DNA from 2 places in the Streptomyces sp. NPDC046203 genome. Region 2 is predicted to be linked to the other one. Evidence: riboswitches for the same ligand, from Rfam matches in the RefSeq annotation. Region 2 holds a riboswitch; the other holds the start of a gene.
What was found. Region 2 has a riboswitch for cobalamin ahead of ABZ990_RS01720 (ABC transporter substrate-binding protein). Riboswitches for the same ligand answer to the same signal wherever they lie in the genome.

Region 1 (4,206 bases), on a different contig from region 2:
AGTTGCTCCTCGGCGAGCCGGTCGCCGTAGAAGCCGGGCAGGTCCGCGTGGGTCAGATCACCCAGGGGTGTACCGCGCGAGAGCGTCAGAGCGCGCCGGAAGGCGTGCTCGGCGGCCTGACAGTCACCGGCGGCGAGCCGGCTGCGGCCCAGGGCCGCCTGCTCGCGGAACTCGTCCAGATCCAGCTCCCCGGGCCCCACGCGCAGCAGATAACCCGATCCGACCGTCGGCAGCAGCGGGTGGTGGCGGGCGTCCAGTCCGTCGCGGCTGTGACCGGGGTCCAGGATCCGGCGCAGGCCCGACACGTACATCTGGAGCGCCGCCAGTGCCGAGCGGGGCGGCCGGCCGTTCCACAGGTCCTCGATCAGGGAGTGGGTGGAGGACTGTTGGTTGGCACGCAGTAACAACAGGGCGAGTAACGCACGGGACTTGAGCGCCGTGGGCGTGCAGGGACGCCCTTCGAGCCGCAACTCCAGCGGCCCCAGGACCAGATAACGAGGTTTGCTCTCCGCCGCCTCAGGGCCCGAGTGCTCCCTGGATTCCGGGGGCGTGCCGGGACGCCGTCCCGCACCGCCCTCCGCACCGCCCGCCACCGTGGTTCTCGCGCGCTGGAACGCCACCGCCGTCGACTCCCCCATCACTGTGACTTGTGTGCAGGATGTGTGTGAACTGCGCCCAATGTGGGGGCTTTGTCGTGGACGGGCAAGGTTCGAATCGAGCCAACCTGGGTCGCGCGGGACTCGGGCCTCTCAGGGCCGCGGCCGAAGAGGCGGCGGGGCCGCCCGCTCGCCCTCACTCCGCGCCCGCGGGCGGAGCCGGAAGGGTGGAGGAGAGGCGCGGCCGGGAAGCCGGACCGGGCGGTGACGCCGCCCCGCCCCGGCGAGCCGTCCCGGGCCCGCCCCCTGATGGCGCGGGGTGTCGCGGCCCCCGCCCGCCCCCGGCGCCGCTTCCGTCCGACCGGGCGGGGCCGGACCCGGGGTACGCGGCGGCGCCCCGGCCGCACGGGCGTGCGCCGGCCCGTCCATCGTCACGAGGGGGCGCGGGGAACGTCGCCTGCGAACACCGTCACGTGTGGGCCTCGGAGTCGCTCGTCGGCCAACGACGGGAATGCCGCCGCGACTCCGCGATCTTCACCGTTTGCGACGGAGACGATGGCCGGACCTCGGTGCTGTCGGTCGCCGCGGGCCGTGCGGGGGATCTTGAGGCGCTGAGCAGCCCATGGCAGGCTCCTGCCGCATGATCGATGAATTCGCGAAGGACAACCTGCACGTGAGGCTGCGGCGGGACCGCGAGGCGCTGCTCTGGAAACTCGACGGCTTGTCCGAATACGACGCACGCCGGCCTCTGACGGCGACCGGGACCAACCTTCTGGGCCTGGTCAAGCATGTGGCCACCGTCGAGGCCAGGTACTTCGGCGAGGTCTTCGGCCGCCCGTCCCCGCAGCCGCTGCCCCGGTGGCAGGATTCCGACGGGAGCGATCAGTGGGCGGCCGAGGACGAGACCCGCGAGCGGATCGTCGGGTTCTACCGGCGCACGTGGGAACACGCGGACGCCACGATCGACGAGCTTCCCCTCGACGCCCCCGGCCACGTGCCGTGGTGGCCGGAGCCGTTTTCTCGCACCAACTTGTTCGCCGTCATGGTCCATGTCCTCGGCGAGACCATGCGGCATGCCGGGCACGCCGACATCCTGCGCGAGGGCCTCGACGGCCGGACCGGGCTGCGTCCCGAACACGAGACGCGGATCGACGAGGAAGCCCGCGCGGCCCACCGCGCGACGATCGAGCGGGCGGCGAGGGCGGCGGCACTCGTCAAGGGCGAGAGGCCGCCGCACGCGATGTGAGGCGATGACCGCCGCCCGCGCCGCTTGGTCGCGACGGCCGGGCCGGCGCGAGCAGCCTTCCCGGGGGAGACGAGTCCGCCCCGTCTCGTGGATGCCGTCCGGAATATGGGCAACCGCTCTCGCGTCCCGGTGCGAGGCCCTAGGGTGGCGTGTGCAGCTGGTTCGCCCCGTCCGCCAGGCGGGAGCGTCGTAAGAGGGAACCCGGTGGGAATCCGGGACTGCCCCGCAGCGGTGAGTGGGAACGACCGCCGTCATACGCACTGGGTCCGATGTACCGGGCCTGGGAAGCGACGGCCAGTAGGTGTCCGCCGGTCCCTCCGGAGGGCGTGCCCGCGAGTCCGAAGACCTGCCCGTTGCCCGTGCGCGGACGATTCCGTGCGCGGAGTGTCCCGGTGACCTCGTGGGCGGGTCGGCGTGCGCAACGAGCGGTCTTCGCGGCCTTGTTCCGCGAGGAGGTCCGCCCGTTCCGTCGTTCCCTTCGCGCCCGCGTCCCGTCCCCGGGATGTTCGTGGACACATCTCGCGAAGGAGAGTTCCGTGACCGACAAGTCCGCAGCCGCGGCGTCCCGGGCCACCGTGTACGGCTACCCCCGGCAGGGCGGGAACCGGGAGTTGAAGAAGGCCGTCGAGGGGTACTGGAAGGGCCGCGTCGACGCCGGTTCCCTGGGGAAGACCGCAGCCGGCCTGCGCCGCTCCAACTGGCGAGAGCTGGCCGAGGCGGGTGTCACCGAAGTCCCCACCGGCGACTTCTCGTTGTACGACCATGTGCTGGACACCACCGTCATGGTCGGCGCCGTTCCGGAGCGGCACCGCGCCGCCGTCGCCGCCGATCCGCTGGACGGTTACTTCGCCATGGCACGCGGCACACAGGACGTGGCGCCGCTGGAGATGACCAAGTGGTTCGACACCAACTACCACTACCTGGTGCCGGAGTTGGGGCCCGACACGGAGTTCTCCGCGAACTCCGAAAAGCAGACCCGAGAGCTGCGGGAGGCCCTCGCCCTGGGGCTGGCTGCCCGGCCCGTTCTGGTCGGACCGGTCACGTATCTGCTGCTGGCCAAGCCCGCCCCCGGGGTGGCCGACGACTTCGAGCCGCTGACCCTGCTCGACCGGCTGCTTCCCGTGTACGCGGAGGTGCTGGCCGATCTGCGGGCGGCGGGCGCGGAGTGGGTCCAGCTCGACGAGCCGGCCCTCGTACAGGACCGCACCCCGGCCGAACTGAACGCCACGGCCCGCGCGTACCGCGAACTCGGCGCCCTGACCGACCGGTCCCGGCTGCTGATCGCCTCGTACTTCGGCCGTCTCGGCGACGCCCTCCCGGTCCTGGCGGCCGCACCTGTCGAGGGCCTCGCGCTCGACTTCACCGGCAGCGGCGCGGCGAACCTCGACGACCTGGCCGCCGTCGGCGGTCTGACCGGCAAGCGGCTCGTCGCGGGAGTCGTCGACGGCCGCAACATCTGGATCAACGACTACCGGAAGTCCCTCGCCACCCTTGGCACCCTCCTCGGCCTCGCCGACCGGGTCGACGTCGCCGCCTCCTGCTCCCTGCTGCACGTGCCGCTCGACGCGGCCGCCGAGCGGGACATCGATCCGCAGGTCCGCCGCTGGCTCGCCTTCGCCCGCCAGAAGACACGGGAGATCTCCGTGCTCACCCGCGGGCTGGCCCAGGGAACGGGCGCCATCGCACCCGAACTCGCCGCGAACCGGGCCGACCTGACCTCCCGCGCGGGATCCGCTCTCACCCACGATCCGGCTGTACGGGCTCGCGCCGCAGCCGTCACCGACACCGACGGCCGGCGCTCCCTGCCCTATCGCGAGCGGGCCGTCGCCCAGCGGGCCTCGCTGGGCCTGCCGCTGCTGCCGACCACCACCATCGGCTCCTTCCCGCAGACCGACGAACTGCGGTTGGCACGTGCGGACTTGCGGTCCGGGCGGATCGACATCGCGGGATACGAGGAGCGGATCAAGGCCGAGATCGCCGAGGTCGTCTCCTTCCAGGAGAAGGCGGGCATCGACGTCCTCGTCCACGGTGAGCCCGAACGCAACGACATGGTGCAGTACTTCGCCGAACAGCTCACCGGCTACCTGGCCACCCAGCACGGCTGGGTCCAGTCGTACGGCACCCGCTACGTCCGCCCGCCGGTCCTGGCCGGCGACATCTCCCGCCCCGAACCGATGACCGTGCGGTGGACCTCGTACGCCCAGTCCCTCACCGGCCGCCCGGTCAAGGGCATGCTCACCGGCCCGGTCACCATGCTCGCCTGGTCCTTCGTCCGGGACGACCAGCCGCTCGCCGACACCGCCCGCCAGGTCGCCCTCGCCCTGCGCGACGAGGTGGACGACCTGGAGGCCGCCGGCACCCCGG
Region 2 (4,206 bases):
GAGTGACACGACCAGCGCGAACGAGCAGACCGCGCCGAGGAACGCGCCCCCGGTGACGGACAGCGCGCCCCCGCCGAGGCCGAGCACCACGACCGCGACCGCCCCGGTCGACGCGCCCGAGGAGACGCCCAGGACGAACGGATCGGCGAGCGGATTGCGCAGCAGCGACTGCAGCACCGCGCCGCACACCGCGAGTCCGGCGCCGCACACGGCCGCGAGCAGGGTCCGGGGCAGCCGCAGGTTCCAGATGATGCCGTCCCGGATCGGGGTGAGCCCCGAGGAGCCGCCCGACAGGTGGGCGGTGACCACGGAGCGCACCTCGGCCACCCGGATGTCGGCGGGGCCGATGGTGAGGGCGACGGCGACCGACGCGCACAGCAGCGCGATCCCCGCCGCCCCGGCGGCGGCCGGCGGCAGCAGCCGGGATCGCGACCGCGACCGGGACCACGGCCTGGACCGAGGCCGGGACCGGGTCACTTCGCGAATCCGTACGTCCGCAGTGCGGCGGCCACCTTCTCGATGCTCTCGACGGTGCGCAGGGTGGGGTTCAGCGCCTGGCCGCCGAGGATCACGTACCGCTTCTTCCGTACCGCCGTCATGTTCCGGGCGACGGGGTGGGATTCCAGGAACTCGATCTTCTTCGCGGCGCTCTCGGCGGACTGCGCCTTGCGGGTCAGATCGGCGATCACCAGGACGTCGGGGTCCCGCTCGGCCACCGTCTCCCAGTTGATCTGGGGCCATTCCTCATGGGTGTCGTCGAAGACGTTGCGCACCCCGAGGGTCCGGCTGACGATCCCGGGCGCGCCGCAGCAGCCGGCCATGTACGGCCCCTGCGAGTCGGAGTACCAGTACAGGACGGAGGCGCCGCCGAAGTCCGCGCCCGCCGTGGCCTTCGTGACCCGGTCCCGCAGCTCGCCGACGAGTGTCCCGGCGCGCTCCGGCACCCCGAACACCCGGCCCAGGTCGCGTATCTCGCCGTACACGTCGTCCATCGTCAGCGGCCGGGTCCGCACCCCGTCGCCGTCACCGCTGTTGTCCTTGCCGACGCAGTCGGAGGGGGAGAGGTACGAGGGCACGCCGAGGGCGCCGAACCGCTCGCGGGGCGCCACGCCGCCCTTGCCCAGGGTGTAGAGGAACGAGGCGCTGACGAAGTCGGGTTCGGTGTCCAGCACCTTCTCGAAGGAGGGGTAGCGCTCGGCGAGCCGGGGGACCTTGGCGTTCTCCTTCTCCAGGCCCTTGAGTACCGGGTCCGTCCAGGTGGCCGTGCCCACCATGCGGTCGGCGAGCCCGAGCGCCAGCAGGATCTCGGCCGAGCCCTGGTCGAGGGCGACGGCCCGGCTCGGCGGACGGTCGATCGTGATCCGCTGTCCGCAGTTGTCGAGCACCACCGGATAGCCGGAGGCGGCCCCCGCCGCCGGGGACGCGGAAGCCGGAGCGGCGGCCGGCGGCTTGTCGCCGCCGCAGCCGGTGAGGAGTACGGCACCGGCCAGAAGCGGCACGGCGAAACGGGCGGAGTGTGCGAGGGGCACGGGAGAACCTTCTGTGTCCACGGCTCATGCGCGAAGCCTGTCGTACGGTGCTCCCCGGACCGCCTGTCAGGGCGCCGGGGCCGCCAGCAGGTCTTCGGACTCGGGTTCGTCCGGACGGAACGCCTTCCCAGGCCCGTCGGGCCCAGTGGCCGTGCTCCGCCCGTCACCCCTACCGCTGCGCGTCAGTTCCGGACTCCCACCGGATTCCCTGACCCGTGTACCTACGGTTGTTCGTACGTACAAAGGTGCGACTGGCCTCGGCAAATTACCACAGGCGTGACAATCGACAGGGGACCGCACCGATGGTCCCCGGCCGTCGCCCGGCGCTGTCACCGGTGCCGATCGCGTATCAAAAAGGGCCCCTCCGTGGGGAACGGACGCGCGGTCAGGCACACTCTGCGGGGACTGGCCCTTCGACTGAGGATGACCGCGCATGATCACGCTGACCAAGGAAGACGGCCCCGCGGACCTGGACGGGGTGACCCATCTGTCCATCGGTGTCTCCTGGGACCCCACCGCCGGCAGCTCCGGCGGCGTGCTGGGCCGGCTGCGCCGCAAGACCGGCACCGACCTCGACCTGATCGCCATCGCCATGCAGGGCGGCGACCCGGTCCGGCTCGCCGGGCTCGACTCGCTCGACCCGATGGGCAACGGCTCGCTGCTCCACAGCGGCGACAACCAGACCGGCCACGGCGACGGCGACGACGAGACGGTGACCGTCGAGTTCGCCAAGGTCCCGGCCCCGATCACCTCGATCGTGTTCGTCGCCGCCGCGTACAAGAAGGGCAGCTCCTTCCAGAAGGCCCGCAACATCAGCTTCAAGGTCTACGACGCGACCGGCGGCAGCTCCCAGCAGGTCGCCGACATCTGGCCCAGCCTGCTGACCCAGGACAACGCCTGCGCCGTGGCCAAGGCGACCCGGATAGGCGGCGTCTGGAAGCTCGAAGTGATCAACGAGACGGGCAAGCTCAAGCAGGGCGACGAGCACGCCCTGATGCGCTTCGCGGTCAGCAAGTAGCCGGCCTGGGAGGCGGTGTACGGGCGGAGACGAAGCGCCCGTACACCGCCTTCGCGCACCTGGATCGCCCGGCGCCCCGCGCGTCCTTGACGCAGCGCCCTCCGCGCGGCCCCGCGTCCACCGCGTCCGCCGCTCCCACCGTGTCCGCCGTGTCCGGCGGAGTGGCGAGCGGGCCGCCAAGTGGTCGGAATCGCCTCCCGATCGGGTGAGCCGGGGGATGCGTCGCCGTCCGCGCCGCCCGGGATGTCCGACGATCGCCAAGGGGTGTCCGGCACCCGCCTGCCGTCCGGAGCGGGGCCTCCCCGACGATCCGGAAGGGCGGCCATGCGCGTTCTGCTCATCGCCAGCGGCTACAACTCCCTCACCCAGCGGGCCAGGGCCGAGCTGGGGGACCGCGGACACGCCGTCTCCGTCGAGATCACCCCCGACGGGGCCGCGGTACGGGACGCCGTCGGACGGCACGCGCCCGATCTGGTCCTCGCCCCCATGCTGAAGACCGTCGTGCCCTGCGACGTGTGGTCCGGCCGCCCCTGTCTGATCGTCCATCCGGGGCCGGTGGGCGACCGCGGACCGTCCTCCCTGGAGCGGGCGATCCTCGAGGGCGCCACCGAGTGGGGCGTGACCGTCCTCCAGGCCGCCGAGGAGATGGACGCCGGCGACGTCTGGGCGACGGCCTCCTTCCGCGTCACCGAGGTGGGCAAGAGCGACCTGTACCGCAACGAGCTGTCCGACGCGGCCATGACCGCCGTCCACCTCGCCGTCGAACGGTTCGCCGCCGGAGCCCGCCCGCGCCCGCAGACCGGGCCGGTGCGCACCCGCCCCTTCCTCCGCCAGGAGCAGCGCCGCATCTCCTGGGAGGAGGACACCGAGACGGTCCTGCGCACCCTGCGCGCCGCCGACTCGCAGCCCGGTGTGCCGGACGAACTGCTCGGAGCCGACTGGTTCCTGCACGGCGGCCACCCGGAGGACGGCCTGCGCGGCCGGCCCGGTGAACTGCTGGCGGCCCGCGGCGGCGCGGTCTGCCGCGCCACGGCGGACGGCGCCGTATGGCTCCCCGAACTGCGCGCCCGCACCGGCCCCGGCGCGACGCGGGCCTGCAAACTGCCCGCCACCCTGGCCCTCGCCCTCGCGGGCCGGCTGCCGGAACTCCCCGAGCCGCCCGTATCCCGCCGGACGCCGACCCCGACCTCGACGCCGACCCCGAGCCCGGCGCCGACACCAGCGCGGGCGCCGGGCCGGACCTGGTCCGACATCCGCTACCGCGAACAGGGCGCCGTCGGGGTGCTGTCCTTCTCCTTCCCCGGCGGCGCGATGAGCACCGACCACTGCCGCCGCCTGCTGCGGGCGTACCGGACCGCCTGCCGCCGCCCCATCTCCGTCCTCGTCCTCGGCGGACAGCGCGACTTCTTCTCCAACGGCATCCACCTCCAGGTGATCGAGGCGGCCGCCGACCCGGCCGCCGAGTCCTGGGCGAACATCAACGCCATGAACGATCTGGTCGAGGCCGTTCTCACGACGACCGACCGGCTCGTCGTCAGCGCGATCGGCGGCAACGCCGCGGCCGGCGGGGTGATGCTGGCGCTGGCCGCCGACGAGGTGTGGTGCAGGTCGGGCTCCGTGCTCAACCCCCACTACCGGCGCATGGGCCTTTACGGGTCC

Region 1: linked by a shared signal. The riboswitch ahead of metE (5-methyltetrahydropteroyltriglutamate--homocysteine S-methyltransferase) and the one ahead of ABZ990_RS01720 (ABC transporter substrate-binding protein) in region 2 are both predicted to bind cobalamin.

The regions. Positions count from the first base shown of each region.
Region 1 covers NZ_JBEYZX010000004.1:93,642-97,847, reverse strand. The annotation lists gene ABZ990_RS04905 (AfsR/SARP family transcriptional regulator) at 1-638, opposite strand, end outside; gene ABZ990_RS04900 (DinB family protein) at 1,237-1,842, shown strand; cobalamin riboswitch at 2,033-2,190, shown strand; gene metE (5-methyltetrahydropteroyltriglutamate--homocysteine S-methyltransferase) at 2,379-4,206, shown strand, end outside.
Region 2 covers NZ_JBEYZX010000001.1:430,130-434,335, forward strand. The annotation lists gene ABZ990_RS01715 (iron chelate uptake ABC transporter family permease subunit) at 1-420, opposite strand, end outside; gene ABZ990_RS01720 (ABC transporter substrate-binding protein) at 474-1,529, opposite strand; cobalamin riboswitch at 1,597-1,769, opposite strand; gene ABZ990_RS01725 (TerD family protein) at 1,963-2,547, shown strand; partial or broken gene ABZ990_RS01730 (enoyl-CoA hydratase-related protein) at 2,872-4,206, shown strand, end outside.